Regions from separate parts of the Halalkalibacter sp. AB-rgal2 genome, predicted to be linked through region 4. Evidence: riboswitches for the same ligand, from Rfam matches in the RefSeq annotation. Region 4 holds a riboswitch; each other region holds the start of a gene.
The links. Region 4 has a riboswitch for S-adenosylmethionine ahead of metK (methionine adenosyltransferase). Riboswitches for the same ligand answer to the same signal wherever they lie in the genome.
Positions count from the first base shown of each region.

Region 1 (5,795 bases), on a different contig from region 4:
ACCAGGTGAAAACCTCAGTCATGTCCATCATTATTTCAAGGAAGCTCATCCGTACTTTGATATGGATGTTGTCGTTATAGGAGGGAAGAACTCAGCCGTTGATGCATCGCTAGAACTACAAAAGGCTGGTGCACGAGTAACGAACTTATACCGTGGTAATGATTATTCAACAAGTGTTAAGCCATGGATTTTACCAGAGTTTGATTCGTTAGTTCGTAATAACTCCATTCAAATGGAGTTTAATACTGAAGTAACTGAGATTACGAACTCATCTGTCATATATAAAAAAGAAGGTACGAGCCAAGAGGTTAAAGCTGATGTCGTTTTTGCCATGACGGGTTATCATCCTGATCATTCGTTTATTAAAGCGATGGGAGTAAAAGTAGACGTGGAAACGGGGCGTCCAAACTTTGATCCAGTGACAATGGAAACAAATGTAAATGGGCTTTATATTGCCGGTGTAATTGCTGCGGGAAACAATGCTAATGAAATATTTATTGAAAATGGACGTTTTCATGGAGAGGTTATTGCCAATCATATTATTTCATACTCATGAATGTAAAAGTCTAGAGATGGGTATTTCAAGGGGATTGAAAAAGTTTGATTTTTAACTTTTCCAGTCCCCTTTAAGCAATGCGCGAAACCTTTGCCTATTTTGAAAAGCTTAGTATGAGTGGTTTTTTTATTACGATTATTGCTCAAATAAAGCGTGCATCTGAGATAAGTCATTTGTTTGTTCGAGTACCACCATTAATTTCAAGCGAGCCTTTTGTCCATTTAAGCCATTTGCGAAAATGACTCCTAATTCTTTTAATGTTCTGCCACCTCCTTCGTAAGCATAAATATCTTGAACGATACCACTAAAGCAACGTGAAACAAGAATAACAGCTATATTGTTAGATAGAAGTGATTGAATAGGTTTAACTAATTCAGGAGGTACATTACCTTGGCCGAATGCTTCGATCACCAACCCATCTATATTCGTCTTATGGATGGCGTCGATGATGCTAGGGTCCATTCCTGTATAGGTTTTCATTAAGGCAACGTTCTTATTTAATTGAGTCAAATTATACGTCTCACGCTTCGTTAACGTGTGGTGAAAAGTAACCCCGCGCTTTGTAACAATCCCAATTGGCCCATATTGAGGGCTTTGAAATGTAGCAATATTGCTTGAATGTGTTTTCGTTACGTTTTTTGCAGTGTGAATTTCATCATTTAAAACAACAAGAACACCTTTTCCTTCCGCCTCCTTACAGGCAGCTACTTTGACAGCTGAAATGAGGTTATGAGGACCATCTGCGCCGAGTTCATTACTTGATCTCATTGCACCTGTCACAATCAGCGGGATGTCCCATCCTAATAATAAATCAAGCAAATAGGCTGTTTCTTCAAGAGTATCAGTTCCGTGAGTAATAACAATTCCTTCTAATTGATCTTCCTTAACTCGTTTCTTCATATGTTTTGCTAATTGTACTACTATATAAGGAGTCATATGAGGAGAGGGAATATTTAAATAATCATCAACGATGACAGAAGCTATTGTTGATAGAGATTCAATTGTGGAATATAATGGATTTAACTGTTGCTTTAAGATTGTACCATTTGGACCTTCTTGCATCGCAATCGTTCCACCAGTATTAAGAATAAGTATTTTTTTCAATTTATACACCTCTTATCGATCTGAATAATGATAGTACTGACCTTATATATCATAGCAGAATAATGATTTACTTGAGGAGGTTATGAAGCATTTTTCTGCACGTTTTTTCTGAGTCGAATAATCAAAGGTTCAAATGCTTAAGATAAAAGGGAAAGGACATATAATGATTGCACTCATTACAGCAGCTATTGCTCCGGGAATGGCTTTATTATCATATTTTTATTTAAGAAATCATTATAGTGATACAACAGTTGGTTTTATTTTTAGGACATTTTTTGTTGGTGCTCTCTTAGTGTTTCCAGTTATGGTATTACAATATGCTTTCTTAACGGAAGGTTACTTTCAACAAGCTTTTCTTCGTACTTTTTTCTTATATGGATTTGTTGAAGAATTTTTTAAATGGTTTCTTCTTTATTTTTTTACTTATCAACATACGACATTCACTAAACGTTATGACGGTATTGTTTTTGGTGTCGCGTTATCGCTCGGCTTTGCAACACTTGAAAATGTTTTTTACTTATTAGCAAATGGTCTTGATTTTGCTCTTGGAAGGGCTATTTTTCCTGTATCGAGTCACGCTCTGTATGGGGTCATAATGGGCTACTACTTTGGACGAAGTAAGCTTGAGCATTCAAGAAAACGTTTATATCTATTTTTCGCTTTATTATTTCCATTTTTATTACATGGAACATATGATTTCATTTTAGTATTATTTGATATATACTTTCTTATTGGAATGATTCCATTTATGCTGTTATTATGGTGGTTAGCATTGACAAAAGTAAAACGAGCTCATCAATTAGATGTTTAAGAAAGGGGAATAATCATGCAACAGAGAGAGCGGTATCGCGTTGTTATACGCTGTTTAAGTTGTGGTGAAAAATATATTTTACGAGGTTATTTAAATGATCATGGTGAGTTTGAAACGGGATTTAAACGGTGTGTATGTGGAAATGATCAACAATTACACACAGATGCAACTCTCGAATAAAAAAGAAAACGAAATAACCTTGCAAATTTAACGAAAGTGTTGTACCTTTAATAAAACAATATATGATGATTCTTATCACGAGAGGCGGAGGGAATGGCCCTATGATGTCTCAGCAACCAGCCACTAGGTCAGGTGCTAATTCCAACAAGTTGAAATTGACTTGAGAGATAAGAAGGAGAGCTGATTAAATGTAAACAAACACCTTCTTCTTATTACTCGAAGAAGGTGTTTTCTTTGTTCTACAAAAAGTAAGAAGGATATGATGATGAGACTACTAAAAAAAATTAATCTGAGTTGTCTTATTTGACTAGGAGGTTATGTTGATGAATGACAAGCATTTACGCACAGAACTTGTACAAATTGGAAACCGCTCAAAAGATCCTACAGGAACCATTAATACTCCTGTTTATTTCTCTACAGCGTATCGGCATACAGGTATCGGAGAATCAACGGGATATGATTACTCTCGTACAGGTAATCCAACAAGGGAAGTGTTGGAGAACGCCATTGCTAGTTTAGAAAAAGGAGACAGAGGCTTTGCCTGTAGTTCAGGAATGGCCGCCATTCAAATTGTCTTTTCATTATTCGAGGCAGGGGATGAAATTATCGCTTCGAAGGATTTATATGGCGGAACCTATCGGTTATTTGAAGAAGGCTGGAATAGATGGGGTTTGAATTTTTCGTATGCCGATCCTCGTGATATTCGTAATGTTGAAGCTTGTTTAACTGATAAAACAAAAGCGCTCTTTATTGAAACACCGACAAATCCACTTATGCAAGAAGCATCCATCAGTGAATTAGCTACTTTTGCTAAAAAGCACGATTTGTTATTGATTGTTGACAACACCTTTTATACACCATTGCTACAGCAACCGCTAGCTGAAGGTGCTAATATCGTTATTCATAGTGCATCAAAATATTTAGGTGGTCATAATGATGTGATTGCTGGACTAATAGTCGCAAAAGGTGAAGCTTTATGTGAAAGGCTCTTTTATTATCAAAATGGTGTAGGTGCGATACTTTCATCTTTTGACTCTTGGTTATTAATAAGAGGAATGAAGACATTAGGTTTAAGAATGAACAAACACCAAGAAAATGCGAAAAAAATCGTTCAGTATTTTGAGCAAGAGGAAGGTGTAAAAGAGGTACTTTATCCTGGGAAAGGCGGGATGGTTTCATTTCGAATTGAACAGGAAGAATGGGTAAATCCATTTTTACAACAATTAAAGCTAATCTCATTTGCTGAAAGTCTTGGTGGAGTTGAAAGTCTTATGACTTATCCAGCCACACAAACTCATATGGACATACCTGAAGAAATTCGAATTGCCAATGGTGTCTGTAATCGTTTATTACGCTTCTCGGTTGGGATTGAAGAAGCTGAAGATTTAATTGGAGATTTACAGCAAGCATTTCATTACGTAAAGGGGCAGTCCTAGCATAGGATCGAGATGGGAGGAATAAGGTGACTTTTTTAAATCAGCTACAATCTAACATTTTAATTGGTGATGGAGCAATGGGGACTCAATTGTACGCATTAGGCGTTGATCAATGCTTTGAGGAGTTAAATCGTACTCATCCTGAAATGATCGTTGATGTCCACGAAAAATATGTAAACGCTGGAGCTGATATGATTCAAACGAATTCATATGCAGCTAATGCTATTAAACTCGATAAATATGGTCTTTCAAAGCAAGTGAAAGATATTAATTATCAAAGTGTGAAGCTTGCTAAGCAAGCTTCACATAATGACACTTATATATTTGGAACAATAGGTGGGATTAGACGTTTTCAATTAGAAGAAGTAGGGCTCGAAGAAATTCGAAATGCTTTTAAGGAACAAGCTGAAATCCTACTTGAATCAGGTGTGGATGGTCTTCTTCTTGAAACATTTTATGATCTAGAAGAAGCAAAGCTCACTGTGGAGCTTGCTCGTAACCTAACTTCCTTACCGATCGTGATGAATATCTCATTAGGAGAAATCGGAGTATTAAATGGTGGGATTCCTGTAACGGAAGCATTTAAAGCTTTGTATCATAATGGTGCAGACGTTGTTGGTTTAAACTGCCGTATGGGACCTTATCATATGTTGCGTTCATTTGAAACCGTTCCTATTCCTAATCAAGGGTTTCTTGCTGCTTATCCTAATGCAAGCTTGCCTGATTTCCGTGATGGACGTGTTTTTTATCAATCTAACGCTGATTATTTTCAATCAATGGGGAAAAAGTTTATCGAACAAGGTGTGAGATTACTAGGCGGTTGTTGTGGTACGACTCCGGAACATATTGCTGCGTTTGCCAAAGTAAAAAAAGAAGTAGCCCCAATTACGAGCAAAGTTGTCCGTCCTTTACATCAAATATTGGTGAAAGATCAAATTCCATCAAAAATAGATAAACCATTGCCAGAGATCGTGAAGGAACGCCATTCAGTTATTGTAGAATTAGATCCACCAAAGAAATTAAGTACGGAAGGTTTTATGCAAGGGGCTAAAGCATTGAAAGATGCCGGTGTGGACGCAATTACAATGGCTGATAATTCGTTAGCTTCTCCGAGAGTTGATAATTTATCTCTTGGTTCAATGGTCAAACAGCAGCTTTCGGCACGGCCACTCGTTCACATTACTTGTCGAGATCGAAATTTAATCGGATTACAATCTCATTTGATGGGATTACATGCACTAGGAATGAATGATATATTAGCTATTACAGGTGATCCTACGAAGGTAGGAGATTTTCCAGGGGCGACATCAGTCTATGATTTAACTTCATTTCAATTGATACAGCTCATTAAACAATTAAACGACGGTATTTCCTTTTCAGGAAAAGAGTTAGGAGAAAAATCTCAATTTTCTGTAGGAGCTGCATTCAATCCGAATGTGAAATATTTAGATAAAGCAGTGAAACGTTTAGAGAAGAAAATTGAAAGTGGTGCAGACTACTTTATGACACAACCGATTTACAACGAAGCGCAAATCGAAGCTCTTTATCATGAAACGAAGCACTTATCTCATCCAATTTATGTCGGCATCATGCCACTTACAAATAGTCGTAATGCAGAGTTTCTTCACAACGAAGTACCGGGTATTAAACTAACAGATGAAATTCGTAGTGCGATGGCAACTTGCGGGGAAGATCGTACTGCTTCAAC
Region 1 covers NZ_JBGUAV010000002.1:130,124-135,918, reverse strand. Annotated here, with positions in the region: gene ACERJO_RS02210 (YpdA family putative bacillithiol disulfide reductase) at 1-556, shown strand, start outside; gene ACERJO_RS02205 (asparaginase) at 692-1,660, opposite strand; gene prsW (glutamic-type intramembrane protease PrsW) at 1,824-2,471, shown strand; gene ACERJO_RS02195 (hypothetical protein) at 2,487-2,651, shown strand; SAM riboswitch class I at 2,721-2,825, shown strand; gene ACERJO_RS02190 (methionine biosynthesis PLP-dependent protein) at 2,975-4,087, shown strand; gene ACERJO_RS02185 (bifunctional homocysteine S-methyltransferase/methylenetetrahydrofolate reductase) at 4,114-5,795, shown strand, end outside.
Region 1: linked by a shared signal. The riboswitch ahead of ACERJO_RS02190 (methionine biosynthesis PLP-dependent protein) and the one ahead of metK (methionine adenosyltransferase) in region 4 are both predicted to bind S-adenosylmethionine.

Region 2 (5,795 bases), on a different contig from region 4:
GGACTTTGATCCTGTTGGTCCTGCTGTTGTTGCTGATCCATTTTATCATCCCTCCTAGTCTTTTAAACATCTGTATTATTTACAGGGAGGTTGTATGATATACGAAAGAAGTACCAGAAAATGAATGTGGAAGGCCTCTGAAAAAGGACCCTCGAAAAGAAAACGATCTTTTCCTTGTGCCATGCGGAACCTCATTCCGTTAAATAGACAAATATTCTACTTTTGCATTAGAAACGGAACGTCATTCCGCTAATATGCCAAAAGAAGAGCAAAACGAAGCGTAAATGGCCAAATAGCGGAACGAGGATCCGTAATAACCGGAATAAAGTCAGTATAAAGGAAATAACGGAATGACGTTCCATCAAGTCGCAGCACAACTTAATGAAGAAAAGACCGCTACCGCTAGGCCATTGAAAAAGTCCGATCTTCTCAAAAAAATGTGGGAATTACAAAGCCACTGAAAAAGTACAAATTAGCTTTTTCAGTGGCTTCATTTCTAGTGTCTATTGATTTAGTTTTGAACAGGAATAACCGCTCCATCGTATTGTTCATAAATAAATTCGCGAATTTCCTCTGAAGTTAACACTTCATACAAGGCTTGAACTAATTCACCCTCTTCATTACCTTCACGAACAACTAATAGGTTTGGCTGGAGAACATCCTCACCCTCGAAAGCAATTCCATAAGCATCAATATCAACTCCACCTTCAAGGGCATAGTTCGTATTGATAACGACCGCATCACCTTCGTCATTTTCAAATGAAGGTGCTAACATTCTTGCTTCGACTTGATATTCATCAAATTTTAAGTCTTTCGGATTCGATACGATGTTTTCCACACGTGCAAGCTCGCCATCTTCAATATTAAGCTCAATTAAACCAGCGCGCTCAAAAATCGGTAAAATACGTCCATGGTCACTAATCGAATCACTTATAATAATCGTTGCACCATCTGGAAGTTCATCTAAACTACTATATTCTTTTGAATACACACCAATTGGCTCATAATGTATTTCACCAATACTAACAAAATCATATGCCTCATTTTCATCCATTTGCGAAGCTAAATACCCAGGTGTTTGAAAATAATTTACATCAATTTCATTTTCCAGTAACGCTTCATTAGGCAGAATATAATCAGAAAAGGTTGTAATATCTAGCTCAATCCCTTTCTCCTCCAATATAGGAGCCGCAGCCTCTAATATTTCCGTATGTGGCACAGCTGACGCACCGACACGTAACGTTTCTAACGAATCCTCATCTGCTCCATTTCCACATGCTGCTAATGTAACTGATAATCCTAATGCTGCAATTAAACCCGCTACTTTTTTCATCTTTCTTTCCCCCACTCTTATCTTTTGTCTGTTTTATGTGTAAAGTAGTCCCCGATCCATTGAATGATAAAGACAATAATCAGGATGGCTACTGTTGCCACCAATGTAATCATACTATTATTACGTTGAAACCCTTCTAAATAAGCCAAGTGACCAAGTCCTCCAGCAGCAATAACACCTGCCATTGCCGTATAACTAACGAGAGCAATCGCTGTAACCGTTATGCCTGAGATCAAAGCTGGCATCGCCTCTGGAATTAATACTTTGCGAACGATCGTGAAAGAGGACGCGCCCATTGCTTGTGAAGCCTCAATAACCCCTTTATCAATTTCCCTAAGAGCAATTTCTACCATTCGAGCGTAAAAAGGTGCAGCACCAATAATTAACGCAGGCAAAGCTGCATTTGCACCTAACATCGTCCCAACCATTGCCCTTGTAAATGGAATGAGAAGCACAAGTAAAATTATGAATGGAATTGATCGAAATACATTGACAATCGTACTAAAAACAAAATGGATAATGGCATTCTCCCATAAGCCACCCTTACTCGTCACATATAATATAAGACCAAGTATGATTCCCAATACAAATGTAACGGCAACGGAGATCGTTGTCATGTAAATTGTTTCAACAGTTGCTTCCCATAATTGATCGACTTTAATTTCCTCAAGAAGATCATTCATCATTCTTGATCACCTCCACATCAACCTTCTTCTCTTTGATGAAGGCAATCGCATCATTGATTATGTGCTCTTCCCCTTTAAGTGAAACAAACAACGTCCCATATGAACCATTTTGAATCTTTGTAATCTTACCTTGTACAATGTTTACTTCAATATCAAAAGCTCGAATTAATTCCGTAATAAGCGGGCTTTCTGTTTCATCACCAACAAACGTTAATTGAACCATTCGGCTATTTGGTTCACTCGCCAAGGAAGCTAAAGCCTCAACGGTCTCTTCTGGCTCGGTAATTTGTTTAACAAATTCTTTTGTCATTTTCTGCTGTGGTCTTCGAAAAACGTCTAGAACAGGACCCATTTCAACAATTTGTCCTTCTTCCATGACGGCAACCCGATGACAAATTTTTCGAATCACATGCATCTCATGAGTAATTAAAATAATGGTTAAACCAAGCTTCTGATTAATATCAACTAATAGCTCTAAAATCGAGTCTGTCGTTTTCGGATCAAGAGCAGATGTGGCTTCATCGCACAAAAGCACACTTGGATTGTTGGCTAATGCTCGTGCGATGCCGACACGTTGCTTTTGACCACCGCTCAATTGGGAAGGATAACTATCTCCACGACCTTCAAGTCCAACAAGCTCGATTAATTTATCGACTCGCTCTTTCCTTCGCGCTCTATCGACACCTGCAATTTCCAGAGGAAAAGCGATATTTCCTCGTACGGTACGTGACCATAGAAGGTTAAAGTGCTGAAAGATCATGCCAATTTCTTGACGCGCCTTTCGCAATTCTTTTGCTGATAGAGTGGACAAATCACGCTCTCCAACAATGACATTACCTTCTGTCGGTCTTTCCAACATATTTAGCATGCGGATCAGTGTGCTCTTACCTGCTCCACTATAGCCAATCACACCAAATATTTCACCTTCCTCTATCGTTAAATCGACACCGTCCACTGCTTGAACGGGTCCATTTTTCGTATTAAAACGTTTCTTGATCCCTTTTAATGAAATCATCGAAAACCACTTCCCTTCGAGGTCAATCAAAAGGTATAGCCACCCTTTTTGAACAACCTCTTATAATACTTTATATAAAGACCGTATTTATTAAAAATAAAAAAATCCTTCCTGTGCGTGACAGAAAGGATGATACATTCGTCCTTCCTCTCATCTTTCAAAGTGGTAAACACTTTGCAGGATTTAGCACCTAATAAGATGATTTATCACCTTATCGGTTGCTGGGCATCGTAGGGCCAGTCCCTCCGCCTCTCGCAATAAGAGTTTTACTATATGAAAATACTAATCTTTTAGCTCCTATGAATAATAGCATAGGAAAAAATCAGCTGTCAATGAATGCTGATCAGTATTTCTTGCCAATTTTGTGAATAGCCTTACATGTTAATGACCCATAAGGGATTACGAAGGCACTAATAAAGGTTTTTAACCTTATCAGTGCCTATTAAATACAATGAGAGAAACCGTTGTCTCCTTTAAAAAACCTGATATGAAGTGAGTTTCTTGTATCAAGCGAACAATTAGCACCAGCCCTCATCACAATTTTCTACATAGGATTGAACATCGTTAGGCTTTTTATTTTCATATCTGTATATTTTATCTGCGTCAAATTCAAAACCTTCAGCCATTTCATGCTGCAGGCCTTGGTTTGTTTCCATTACTTGACCAATCTTGGCTTCCCCCATGTATAAGCTAAGCTTCCCATCTTCATACTTACCTTTCACTTGACTGGTCACATCAATCTTCACAAATTCCAATTCCACGTAAGCACCTCCTTATATATACAAAAGTTACGTATAGCTTCCCCAGAGTAAGCTAACTTATCATAACGAAAAGCAAATCATTTAAAAAACGTCGGCTGTGCTTCCGAATTCATATAAAAAAGAGGTTCCAAAAGATTTAACCTAGATCCTTTGAAACCTCTGTATTGTTCATTTCTACTCTTGACTAATCATTTCCTCATATTGTTCCGCTTGCATAAGCTCATCTAGCTCCGCTTCTTTACTTGGCTTGATAATAAGCATCCATGCTTTTTCGTATGGAGATTCATTGACAAGCTCTGGTGAATCATCTAAATTTGCATTTACTTCAACGACTTGTCCACTAATTGGAGCATACAACTCCGAAACCGTTTTCACTGACTCTACATTCCCAAATGGCTCATTAGCTGTCAGTTCATCACCCACTTCAGGCAATTCAGCAAATACAATATCCCCTAACTCTTCCTGCGCAAAATGAGTGACCCCAATTCGAACTTGACCATTCTCTTTCTTCACCCATACGTGCTCTTTCGAATACGTTAGCTCTTTTGGTAATTGACTCATGGTTAACCTCCTACTTTTCATCTATGCTCTTTAGTATAACGTGATGCTGTTGAAAAGAAAAACAACTTATTTCCAATTTTGTTCAAATAAGTCTTCCTTAAAACCAACCGTCACTTTCTTTTGATCAGTCGTTAACGGGCGCTTAATTAACATTCCATCAGAAGCAAGCAATTCTAACGCTTCATCTTCTGTCATTGTTGGTAATTTCTCTTTTACATTTAGTTCACGATATTTCTTTCCACTTGTATTAAAAAATTTCTTTATTTCTAGTCCACTATTTTCCACCATGATTTTTAGTTCTTCTTTAGTCGGTGGATTTTCGACAATATGTACATCATTCACTTCTATCCCTTTTTCCTCTAACCATTTTTTAGCTTTTCGACAAGTTCCACACTTTGGATAATGATAAAAAGTTATTGCCATCACAAACATTCCTTTCTCATTTATTCATCCTTAGTATTGCTTAATTTATGTAAAACCACAACCAATATGTTTCATTATTAACAACTTCTCACTAGAATAGACTATTGCCATTTTCTTAAAACTAAGTGTGTATCCACTGGATACGCTTCATGATATGCAGCATTCCCAAAGGAGGATCAACATGCAGCAAACACAAATCTCAAACCAACAAAACCAGCAAAATCAAGCTATTATGCAGCAACCACCAGCGATTATTTCAACAAAGGATCAATTGTATTTAACAGACATGCTTTCATGGAATTTAATTGCGATGAAAAAGGCTCATTTCTTCGCTCAGCAATGTCAAGACCAAGACATTATTCAAGCCCTTGAAAACGCCGGATCCATGCATCAACGCCATTACGAAAAAATACTAACTCACTTGAATGCGAATCAAAATCAACAGCAATCTATACCGGTTCAATAATAGGGAGGGCCAATAAATGAATCAACAAAAAATTAAAAATCCTGAACTGCAAGTACCAAAAACACCACAAATGTCTGAACGCGACTTTATAAATGATCAATTAGCAACGGAAAAATATATGTCTAACGCCTATACGGTTGCATTAAATGAATTAAGTCACGATCAGCTTTATCAAGACATTTCTACCATTTATAACGAAACCCAAAATTGTCAACGTGATATTTATACTATCATGTTCAAAAAAGGATTTTATGCGTTAGAACCAGCTGAGCAACAAAAGCTTTCAGAAGCATACCAGCAATTTTCGGGATACCAATCACAATTCCCTTATCAATAAAAAGTGAAAGGTCTGTCCTAGGATTCGATCCTTTGGACAGACCTTTTTCTAAATAATAAGAAGGTAACGTCAGAGGACATGGTTATAAGCCACATTTTTTTAGTGCCCTTTATAATCACACATTGGCGTTGTCGATATTTCCCGAGAAATATCATTCCCCACTTGAAAGCAAGCTTTTCTTTTGATATGACTTAAGTATAACCGAAAGGAGAG
Region 2 covers NZ_JBGUAV010000007.1:56,432-62,226, reverse strand. Annotated here, with positions in the region: gene ACERJO_RS07765 (carboxymuconolactone decarboxylase family protein) at 1-41, opposite strand, end outside; gene ACERJO_RS07760 (MetQ/NlpA family ABC transporter substrate-binding protein) at 512-1,333, opposite strand; gene ACERJO_RS07755 (methionine ABC transporter permease) at 1,351-2,016, opposite strand; gene ACERJO_RS07750 (methionine ABC transporter ATP-binding protein) at 2,009-3,034, opposite strand; SAM riboswitch class I at 3,182-3,298, opposite strand; gene ACERJO_RS07745 (YusG family protein) at 3,553-3,795, opposite strand; gene gcvH (glycine cleavage system protein GcvH) at 3,970-4,356, opposite strand; gene ACERJO_RS07735 (arsenate reductase family protein) at 4,423-4,779, opposite strand; gene ACERJO_RS07730 (hypothetical protein) at 4,961-5,245, shown strand; gene ACERJO_RS07725 (spore coat protein) at 5,262-5,582, shown strand.
Region 2: linked by a shared signal. The riboswitch ahead of ACERJO_RS07750 (methionine ABC transporter ATP-binding protein) and the one ahead of metK (methionine adenosyltransferase) in region 4 are both predicted to bind S-adenosylmethionine.

Region 3 (5,795 bases), on a different contig from region 4:
GAATGTTCCAATCTTATTAGCTGTATCTCCATTAGCTGCAATTCGATCTGCTCCGACAATGACGGCGTTAATCCCTTTTGATTTCATTGTATGTGCTGCCATATTGTCTGTAATTAGAGTGACGTTTACACCAAGGTTTTGTAATTCCCATGCCGTTAGTCGTGCTCCTTGTAAGACAGGTCTAGTCTCACAAGCAAAAGCATTTAATGTGATTCCTTGCTCCTTTGCAAGGTAAAATGGAGCAAGAGCTGTACCATATCGAGCTGTTGCAATACCACCTGCGTTACAATGTGTAAGAAGGGTATCTCCATCTTCAAATAAAGCTAAGCCATGTTCGCCAATCGCTCTACATACAGCTTCATCTTCTTCCTGTATAAGCTTTGCTTCATTTAATAGTAGTTGCTTTGCCTCTGATACAGTGCTGGCTGATTTAGTTACCTTAACAACCCGTCTAATAGCCCAAAATAAATTGACAGCAGTTGGTCTTGCTGATTCTAAGTAGGTGGCCTGTTCTTGGAGTGAAGCTAAATAGGTCTGGAAGTCATCTCCTTCAAATGCTTGAGACCATAAACATAACCCATAGGCAGCAGAAATACCAATGGCTGGAGCACCTCTTACTTTTAATTCAAAGATAGCATCCCAAATATCTTGTATCGCTGTTAACGTTAAAAATACGGTTTGCTGTGGTAATAGTCGTTGGTCTAGCAGTTTAACATGATTGTTATTCCATTCAACCGAACGAATCGGTTCTACTGCTTTTGTCATTGTGTCACAACCTTCTTTAGTTCATTAATGGATGTTATTTGTGATCGGTTCATAATAAGTGTTTTCCCTAATGTAATAGCAGAGCGTTTAACGTTCAAGCGTAATTCCTCATTTTCAATAGCTTCAACGTCTTCAACACCAGCTAATCCAATCATTCGACGAATCATTTTACAACCAGCAAAGCCAAGAGTATCTTGAAAAATTTGTTTAAGTACATCATCTAAGTAACCATCTACTTTCATAAATGAATCTTGACTATTGTCCTGCCATAATGCACCGAATTCTACATCAAATATGTTCCATGTTTCTATTAATACACTTAGTAAATAGTCTTGATACTCATTTCTTGTCTGATCATTTTCAATATGACCTTCTTGAGATAGATAGCTTAGTAGAATATTGGCAATAAAGGCGCCGATATCAAAACCCATTGGGCCGAAGTAAGCAAACTCAGGATCAATGACAACTGTTTCCTCAGTTGAAGCAAATATACTACCAGTATGAAGGTCTCCGTGAATGAGCGCTTCTCCTTTTGTTAAGAAAAGGTGTTTCAAAGAAGCAACTTCTCTTTTTAATGTCTTATCTGACCAAAGCGTTGTTTCGACAAACTCTCTTAATTTGCTCGGAATATTATTTGTGTCATGGTCAAAGAATGGGTCTGTAAAGACAAGATCTTCTGTAATTTTACAAAGCTCAGGGTTGTTGAAATGTAACGTTAATTTCTTCTTCTCTTGTTGATTCATCCCAAAATCAGAATGATAAAATAAAGTATGCGCTAAAAAAGTCCCGATATCCCGTGCAAGACGAGGATAAACTTTTCCTTCAATTAATCCTTTTCGTACTATTTGTAGATGAGATAAGTCATCCATGACAGTGACAGCCAATGTATGATCAGAATGATAAACGCGAGGCGTAAACTCTGGTACAACTTCATAGGCGTGTTTTAATGCTTCGCTTTCGATACGCGCACGATCAAGTGTTAATGGCCAACTAGAACCGACCACCTTTGCGTATGGTAAGGCTTGCTTCAATATAATTGATTTATTCGCTTCTTTATTTTGGATGCGAAAAACAAGATTGAGATTACCATCCCCAATTTCCTCAGCTTCTAAAACATCATTTTGTGTAAATAGACCGATTTGTTTACTATAGGCTATTGCCGTTTCAATTGTAAAAGGTTCATATCTAACAGTATCTATAGTCATCATCTTTCCTCCCTTTCGCTCATTCAAATGAAAAATCCTCTTGATTTATCAAGAGGATTGAAACAGAACTGTTCGTTCCTCTCATCTTTCAGAATGGATTTCATTCTGTTGGAAGTAGCACCTTCGCGTAATGCAGGTTGCCGGGCGTCATCGGTCCAAATCCCTCAGCCTTCTCATGATAAGAGTGTTATTCATAGTCATTTAATATACGGTCATGTTACACTTTTTCAATATAGTTTGTCAATTCAGATTGTTTGAAAAGTAAAAAGATTGACGAAAAAATAGAATACTGTCATAATTTTTAATTAATGAACGAATACATATCTGTTGATATATAGGTGGTGGCAAATATGGGTGAGGTACTAGCAACCTACCTAATAGATGGAACAACGAATATTGAAAAAAAAGCCGATTCGATTGCGGTTGGATTAACGGTTGGATCATGGACAAACCTTCCTTCAGTCGAACAAGAACAATTAAAAAAGCATAAAGGGCGAGTTGTTAAAACAGAAATCTTAGATGAAAAATCAGTCATAACGATTGGGTACCCAAGTTTGAATTTCACGAATGATATTCCGGCTATTTTGACAACGGTATTTGGAAAGCTCTCTTTGGATGGTAAAGTGAAATTAGTGGATCTTTCCTTTGGTGAAAATTTAAAGAAAGAATATCCTGGACCAAAAGTAGGGCTAGAAGGGATTCGTAAGCTTTCTGGAGCTTATGATCGTCCATTGTTGATGAGCATTTTCAAAGGGGTAATCGGCCGAGATTTATCTTCTTTGAAGGAACAGATGAAAGGTCAAGCACTTGGTGGTGTTGATATCGTCAAAGACGATGAAATACTGTTTGAAAATGAACGGACACCTTTAACTGAGCGAATTAGAGTCTGCAAAGAAGCACTCACGGAAAGTGAAGTGGAAACAGGAAAAAGAACACTATATGCAGCAAATATTACAGGCCGTACGTTTCAGTTGAAGGAGCAAGCAAAACGGGCTGTAGATGCAGGCGCAGATTTACTTCTATTCAACGTCTTTTCATATGGGTTAGACGTGCTACAAGAATTAACAGAGGACCCGGACATTCCACTGCCTATAATGGCACATCCTGCATTTTCAGGTGCGATGATTTCATCAACGGATTACGGTTTATCACCTTCTCTTCTTCTTGGAAAACTTTCGCGTATGGCTGGTGCGGATCTTGTCTTATTCCCATCTCCTTATGGATCTGTCGCGATGGCCAAGGAAGAAACGATTAAAATTGCTCGTGAATTGACCGATAAAGATCTGTTTCATCGGGCCTTTCCCGTGCCATCTGCTGGTATTCATCCTGGTCTAACACCGAAGTTATACGAAGACTTTGGGATCGATAGTGTGATTAATGCTGGCGGAGGAATTCATGGTCACCCTGGAGGGGCACCTGCTGGTGGAAAAGCATTTCGACAAGCAATTAATGCGGTTATGCAAGGTCAATCATTAAAGGATGCAGCCTTACATTCAGCGGAACTCCGTCAAGCAATTGAGCTTTGGGGAGGAGCGTAAAAAGAATGAAGCCTGTTATTTTTTGTGACTTTGATGGGACGATTACAACGAACGATAATATTATTGCAATTATGAAGGAATTTGCTCCTCCTGAGTGGAATGAAATCAAGGATCAAATTTTAGAAGAGACAATCTCGATCCAGCAAGGTGTCGGGCAGCTCTTCCGCTTACTACCATCTTCTTCGAAGCAACAGCTGATCGATTTTATTTTAGCTGATGCAAAGATTCGCGAAGGCTTTGACGATTTTGTCGCTTATACAAAGGAGCAAGGAATAGAATTGATCATTGTAAGTGGTGGCATTGATTTCTTTGTTTATCCTTTATTAAAGGCATATGAATTACCGGTTTATTGTAATTCGGCAAGCTTTGATGAGGAGACAATCAAAATTGAATGGCCTCATGAATGTGACGCTTTTTGTGAGAATGATTGCGGTTGCTGCAAGCCTTCTATTATTCGTAAGGAAGCAAAAGGTAGAGATATTATTGTCATTGGCGATTCGATAACCGATTTACAAGCGGCAAAACAAGCTGATTTCGTTTTAGCACGAGATTTATTATTAGAAAAATGTCAACAATTGAATCTGAAACATGCACCATTTGTTACGTTTCATGATTGTATAGAAATGTTGAACGAAAGGGGGCTCGAATCTTGATTTTGCATTGGAATGAACTTGCAAGTATTAAAAGAGAACTAGCAGTAAGAGATTGGTTTCCAGGAACGAGTGGAAATTTATCAATTAAAGTACAGGATGAGCCACTTCAATGTTTAGTAACGGTAAGTGGCAAGGATAAGTACAAAGAAACAAATGAGGATTTTGTTCTAGTTAATGAAGATGCGGAGCCTTTAACCGATGAAGGTAAGCCATCGGCTGAAACCGTCATACATTTAGAAGTGTATAAAAAGACAGATGCTGGTTGCAGCCTGCACGTACATACGCTAGATAATAACTTAATATCTGAGCTCTATTTTGAACAAGGATTTATTACATTCAAAGGAGTCGAGCTTATTAAAGCATTTGGAATTTGGGCGGAAGATGGTCAATTAACGATCCCTATCGTTGAAAATTATAGTGACCTTCCTACGCTGGGTAAGGCTATTAGTCACGTGATTGAACCCGACACAAAGGCCGTCCTGATTCGTAATCATGGTATTACTGTGTGGGGACGTAATGCGTTTGAGGCCAAGCGTCATCTAGAGGCTTGTGAATTTTTATTTTCATATCAAATGAAGCTGCTTCATGCAAAAGCAGCAAATTTAAAGGAGGTTATTAAAAATGGCAGTTATTAAAATTCGTAACACGAATGAAGTGATTCAAGGAACAGAAGAGGTGAAAGCATTTCTCGAAAGTCAAGAAGTATTGTATGAAAAATGGGATATGTCTAAGCTACCAGATCATTTAAAGGAACGCTTTGATTTATCAGATGAAGATAAGCAGGAAATTTTAAATAACTTTGATGACGATATTCGCTCATTAGGTGAACGTAGAGGCTATGTGAACTGGGATGTCATTTCGTTATCTGAAAGTACTCCTAATTTAGAGGAACTTTTGAAAAAGTTTGAGAACGTTCATACTCATACTGATGATGAAGTTCGTGCTATTACAGCAGGTCATGGTATTTTCATTGTAAAAGGTGAAAATGGTTATTTTGACATTGAACTAGAAGCTGGTGATGTGATTTCTGTTCCAGAGTACACACCTCACTTTTTCACGTTAATGGATGATCGTCAAGTTGTTGCTGTTCGTCTATTTATTGATACTGAAGGTTGGGTTGCTCATCCTTATGAGGAAAAAGAATATAAGCTTTAATCAGACCGTAGAATAAAACGCCTTTGAGAAAAAATCTCAAAGGCGTTTTTACCTATGACCATGCAGAAAAGATTTGTAGTGATGTAACCTTTATCGAGTTCTATTCGTTTTATGATCAAATGACGCTTTCGATGAAGAAGGGAAGATGCACATGTGTGGTTTTGTTGTTCGAATTAGTGGACAAGCTGAAAAAGGCTCCTATAAAAAGATGATGGGGTGTAATCGCTATATTCATCATCGTGGTCCAGATCAGATTGGTTACTTAAAAGGAGATTATATGGAGATGGCTTTTTCAAGATTGAGCATTATTGATGTAGAAGGGGGAAATCAACCACTCACTTATGAGGATCACCGCTATTCAATTGTATTTAATGGTGAGATCTATAATTATATTGAGTTACGTGACGAATTAAAGGAAAAAGGAAAAGAATTTCAAACATCTTCAGATACCGAGGTTATACTTGCTCTCTATAGTGAGA
Region 3 covers NZ_JBGUAV010000009.1:34,038-39,832, forward strand. Annotated here, with positions in the region: gene mtnA (S-methyl-5-thioribose-1-phosphate isomerase) at 1-765, opposite strand, end outside; gene mtnK (S-methyl-5-thioribose kinase) at 762-1,973, opposite strand; SAM riboswitch class I at 2,049-2,155, opposite strand; gene ACERJO_RS09340 (2,3-diketo-5-methylthiopentyl-1-phosphate enolase) at 2,321-3,508, shown strand; gene ACERJO_RS09345 (2-hydroxy-3-keto-5-methylthiopentenyl-1-phosphate phosphatase) at 3,514-4,161, shown strand; gene ACERJO_RS09350 (methylthioribulose 1-phosphate dehydratase) at 4,155-4,796, shown strand; gene ACERJO_RS09355 (1,2-dihydroxy-3-keto-5-methylthiopentene dioxygenase) at 4,783-5,316, shown strand; gene asnB (asparagine synthase (glutamine-hydrolyzing)) at 5,468-5,795, shown strand, end outside.
Region 3: linked by a shared signal. The riboswitch ahead of mtnK (S-methyl-5-thioribose kinase) and the one ahead of metK (methionine adenosyltransferase) in region 4 are both predicted to bind S-adenosylmethionine.

Region 4 (5,795 bases):
TTTTCATTAAGTTTAAGCATCTTTGCTTCAGGACCCTTACAACGAACAGGCTGGATTGCCTTATTTGCTTTAATTGTAAGCCATACAGTTGTGAGCTTGATTAAAAAGAGGATTCCAAGGAACCGCCCTTACTTAGTACTACCAAATGTAACAGTAGTTGAAAACCCTTTTAAGGATCATTCCTTTCCATCAGGACATACGACAGCTATCTTTGCGATCATAGTACCATTCATGATTTCCTATCCAATTTTAATTCTTCCACTGTTCTTTGCGGCAGCACTTGTTGGATTATCAAGAATTGTTCTTGGACTTCATTACCCCTCTGATGTATTAGCTGGAGCAATTCTCGGTACTGTATCAGCATTTGGAAGTTATACACTAATGATCCATTTACCTATTATGTAAGCTTGATTAAGGAGGAGTTTAATGAGAGTATCATTATTTACAGATACGTATATCCCTCAAGTCAATGGAGTTGCACGTACATTACACCGGTTTGTCAATCATCTTGAGCGGAGAGGAATTCCTTATCAACTATTTGTTCCTGAATCCATTGAAAAAGAGAATCCATTCGCAAGTAATATACATGCCTTTACAAGCTTTCCTTTTTTTCTGTATCCTGAATGCAGATTAGCTGTTCCAAACATAATTAAACTAAGACAACGTCTCGAAACATTTAAGCCAGACCTTATTCACATTACAACTCCATTTAACATTGGATTAACAGGACTGTACTATGGAAAGAAGTATCATATTCCTATGGTTGGTTCTTACCACACACACTTTGACCACTATTTACGCTATTATAAATTATTATTTATGTCAGATATGCTTTGGAAATATGTGAAATGGTTTTATTCAGGCTTCGAGAAAACCTTCGTTCCATCACTTGAAACGAAAGAACATCTTCTCAATAAAGGTTTTAATTCAGTGGATTTATGGAAACGAGGAGTTGATTGTTCATTATATAACCCGAACAAGCAAAAGCCCTCAACCTCGAAAAGCAAATATACACTTATATACGTTGGAAGGATTGCTCCAGAAAAAGACATGGCGACATTGAGAAAGATTATTAGACAACTTCCTCGTGAAATGAAAAGGCACATTGAATGGGTCATTGTAGGCGACGGACCACTCCTATCCGAAATGAAAGAAGAGTTTAACAGTGAATCTGTTACATTTACGGGATATTTACAAGGAGAAGAGCTTGCTGCTGTTTATGCGAGTGCCGACTTATTTATTTTCCCTTCTACTACCGAAACCTTCGGAAATGTCGTCTTAGAATCACTCGCTTCAGGAACACCAGCTATTGTATCGAATCAAGGTGGCGTAAGAGAAATCGTTGAACATAATAAAACAGGAATAGTATGTGACGCAAAATCTCCTACAAGCTTTATTAACGCTATAACTGACTTAATTCAACACCCTAATAAGCGACGACATTTTGCCCAGCAAGCTCGTTCCTATGCACTTACCCAATCATGGGAAGCCATTTTTGATCAGTTGCTCTTACAATATGAACATGTCGCATTTATAAACAACAAGAAAAAACATCTTGCATAATGATGAATAAAACTGATTATTATTATCAATACTAAAGGTATAACACGGTTACTAAAATACGCCCTAAGCTAGTATGGGCTTGATGGGCGTATTTTCACTTCTCTATTAGTTCCTAGTGAGGCTTAAACGTTTTACAGTCTGTTTCTTCTGTACGCTCCGCTTGTTCGCGGTGACTAACGACATAAATTCGTTCTGCCTCACACTTATTCCCCTGAGACCAATGAACACAGTTATCCACTTCACAAAGTACATCTTGAGCCATTCTGTTCACCTCCTATTCAATAGTTTATCCTGCTTTTTTCCTTGACATACGTCACCATCTCCTCAATGAAGCCACATCATCCGTAAATCCACTTACTTTTCAAGCCTAATACTATAAAAAAAGAAACTGACCTCTTTATAAGGTTAGCTTCTTTGAACAAATTCTATTATATTTCCGCGTTTGCTTTTAACAATTCTGCCTTATCCGTTAATTCCCATGGTAACTCAACATCAGTACGTCCAAAATGTCCATACGCAGCCGTTTGCTTGTAAATAGGACGACGGAGATCAAGCATTTTAATTATACCAGCAGGACGGAGATCAAAATTATTTCTTACAAGTGAAACAAGTGTCTCCTCAACAACTTTGCCTGTCCCAAACGTATTAATTGAAATTGACACAGGCTGAGCCACTCCAATTGCATATGCTAATTGTACTTCACATTTATCAGCAAGACCTGCCGCTACAATGTTTTTTGCAACATATCTCGCAGCATAAGCACCGGATCGGTCAACTTTTGTTGCATCTTTTCCGGAAAATGCACCACCACCGTGACGTGCATAACCACCATATGTATCAACAATAATCTTTCGACCTGTTAAACCAGCATCCCCTTGTGGACCACCGATAACAAAACGGCCTGTTGGGTTAATGAGGTACTTTGTCTTCTCGTCAATTAAGTTCGCTGGTACTACATGATTAATGACATATTCCTTAAGGTTACGTTGAATCTGTTCTAACGTTACTTCAGGATGATGCTGTGTTGATATAACAATCGTATCAACACGAACAGGCTGATCATATTCATCATATTCAACCGTCACTTGCGTTTTCCCATCAGGACGTAAATAAGGGAGAATCTCTTCCTTTCGTACTTCTGTTAAGCGCCGTGCTAGCTTATGACTAAGTGAAATCGGTAAAGGCATTAATTCCTTCGTTTCATTATTCGCATAACCGAACATTAAGCCTTGATCCCCAGCCCCGATTGCTTCAATTTCCTCATCTGTCATATTGCCTTCACGTGCCTCTAATGCTTCATCAACTGCTTGAGCTATATCAGGAGATTGTTCATCGATAGATGTTAATACCGCACACGTTTCAGCGTCAAAACCGTACTTTGCTCGTGTGTACCCAATTCCTTTAATCGTCTCACGAACAACTTTGGGAATATCAACATAAGTACTCGTTGTGATCTCACCAGCAACTAATACTAGTCCGGTTGTAACCGTTGTTTCACAAGCGACACGTGCATTGGGGTCATTTTTCAAAATTTCATCCAAAATGGCATCTGAGATTTGATCACAAATCTTATCTGGGTGACCTTCTGTTACTGATTCTGACGTAAATAAACGACGACTTTGTAATTCTGACATACTTTTCATATCCTCCTTGGCACATCTTCCTTTTTAGGATGTGCTTTTTTTGAGACGGCACTCATTCCCATCAAAAAAAGTAAGGGAATCTCTTTCATAAGATTACACGAAACGATAAGAAAAACAGCAAATCATTCATTTTTTATACACATACATGTGCCATGAATTTATGAATAAGATTGATGTATCACTTTTTCATTTCAAGAGTATCTCACCAAAGGCGTTTTCATACAAATACAATAAAAAACCCTTTTCCTATCAAGAGGAAAAGGGTGTAAATGTTTACCTTTTGCCTCTTATCGTTCAAGGCAAATGCCTTGCAGGTTAGCACCTTTTCACTCTTGGCTATTAAGTGATGGTTGCTGGGCTTCGTCGGGCCTGTCCCTCCGCCAACTCGGGATAAGAGTATCCGTTCGAGGCATATCATATCGCACATCATCGTAAACTGTCAACTATATATTATTAAAAAATTATGAATCAACCAAATTCAGTCAATAATTGCTCGCCTCATCCATTGAGCTGCACTTGCAAGCACTTTTTTTTTGCGCTTCATATGGAAATTGATGTTTAAAGGTTGGATATAGCCACATATCAGCTTGTTTTTTAAATCGATCACAGCTTTTTTTTAAGCGAAAAGCATGCTCTACAGAAACATGCTCATCTAACAAACCATGAATGATTAATACACGTGATTGTAATTGCTCCAGTTTTCCTAACGGAGTCCTCCATTCATATCTCTCTGGATATTTATTCGGAGTTCCTCCGACAACACGTTTCATCATCCTTCTTAGATCAACACGTTCTTCATATGTAAGCTTCATGTCTGAAACACCATTCCAGCACGTAATCGTTTTCGCATTAGATCTCTCCATTCCCGTTAGTAAAGCCATTGTACCTCCTCTTGAAAATCCTACAATATGAATAGAGTGGCGATTAACTGAATCTAATGACTCTAAAACATCAAATGCTGAAATCGCATCTTGACGGTCCTCTCCACAAAAATCCTCTCTGCCTTCCCCACCAAAATTACCGCGATAAAAAGGGGCCATTACGACCATTCCTTCAGATGCCCATTGAATAACACGTTCGATTCTAACCATACCGACACGTTTAATGCCACCACGTAAATAAAGTAACCCAGGAAGCTTATTCTGATTACGAGGAGTAGCTAGATAAGCCTTTACACGTAATCCTTGACTACAATATGTGATTTCCATAAGCTCAATAGCAGAATGAGGAGATTTCAAATTCGTCTGACTTATAATCATGTTGTCAAGCCTTCCCTCTTCAACCAACTTAATGTAGCAGGAAGTACATCATCCTTCATAATAAAACTGTATCGATTATCATGTTTAATATTCTCGGGAAATTGTTTTACTAAAACCGGTCCTCCCGTTTCTCCGTAATCTTCCTTTGATTCAACATCTATAACTTCAGCAAAGAAAATAGCTTTATGAAATTCATGATCAATCTCATTAACAACATAAAATCCACAATACTTTAGTTGAGATAAAATAGCACCTGTCTCTTCCCATACCTCACGAAAAGCTGCTTCTTCAAGTGATTCTCCTTTTTCCTTCTTACCGCCTGGAAATTCTAATCCTCTACTGCAATGGTTCGTCACTAACCATTTCTGTTTAAATCGGCAAAAGACCAAAACATGTTCAGGTTCAATGGTAAAGTCTTCTCCAAGTCGTAAATGAACGAGACATCCATTTTGATCCATACATTGAATCATGCTCCACGTTACCACCTTCCACTAAAAATACGGTGTTCTTTAAGCAATGTGCGAAACTGTTGTCCATTTTGAAGAGCTTGATACGGGTAGGTATCTCGTATCAAGTGAGCAACGAATGAAGCCATTGCTAGTCAAATCAAAGGGACTGAAAAGTTGATTTGTACTTTTTCAGGTGGCCTCTGTTATCTAACTTATTCAGTGCCCTCGTGTTCTTTGTTTCCATCGCATTTTATCATGTCTATTACAGAAAAAAAACTGCAAATGCAGTTTTTCTTTTTAGATATCAATTTCAAAAACAAATTCATTTCACCACAACTACACCATTGCTTCAATATGTCCTAGAATAAATATTCCTTCAATCCCATGTAATTTTTATTTTTTGTTCAGGTTTAATCATTAGAAGCGCGACAACTAATGCGAGTATGCAAATTCCAGCATTGAGTAAGAAAGTAAAGGCATGTGTTGTTTTCATTAACATGGAGAAAACAGGAGGACCTAAAGCGACTCCTCCAAAACGCATACTACTATAAAGCGACGTAATCGAACCTCGCTGGGCCATCTCTATCCCTTCCGTTACTAGGGCATCTAAACTAGGAAGAGCGATGCCAATACCTACTCCACTTACTAATAAAGCTGTTAACAGTAAATAGATATCTTGAGAAAATGACATCGCAAATAATGCAATCGTTAATAAACTCACCCCAAACACCGTCATCCATTTCATTTTTTGTTTATCCTGTCCGATCACTTTACCGGTCGCAAATGATGCACAGCAAAGTGCCGCTAAAGGAATAGCTAATATAATGCCTTTCTTAATTCCATCAATTTGATGAGATTTTTCTAATAAATCTGATAAATAA
Region 4 covers NZ_JBGUAV010000022.1:49,181-54,975, reverse strand. Annotated here, with positions in the region: gene ACERJO_RS15745 (phosphatase PAP2 family protein) at 1-405, shown strand, start outside; gene ACERJO_RS15740 (glycosyltransferase family 4 protein) at 427-1,563, shown strand; gene ACERJO_RS15735 (DUF1540 domain-containing protein) at 1,676-1,825, opposite strand; gene metK (methionine adenosyltransferase) at 1,992-3,197, opposite strand; SAM riboswitch class I at 3,491-3,603, opposite strand; gene ACERJO_RS15725 (alpha/beta hydrolase family protein) at 3,689-4,465, opposite strand; gene ytkD (RNA deprotection pyrophosphohydrolase) at 4,462-4,935, opposite strand; gene bcbE (bacillibactin exporter BcbE) at 5,291-5,795, opposite strand, start outside.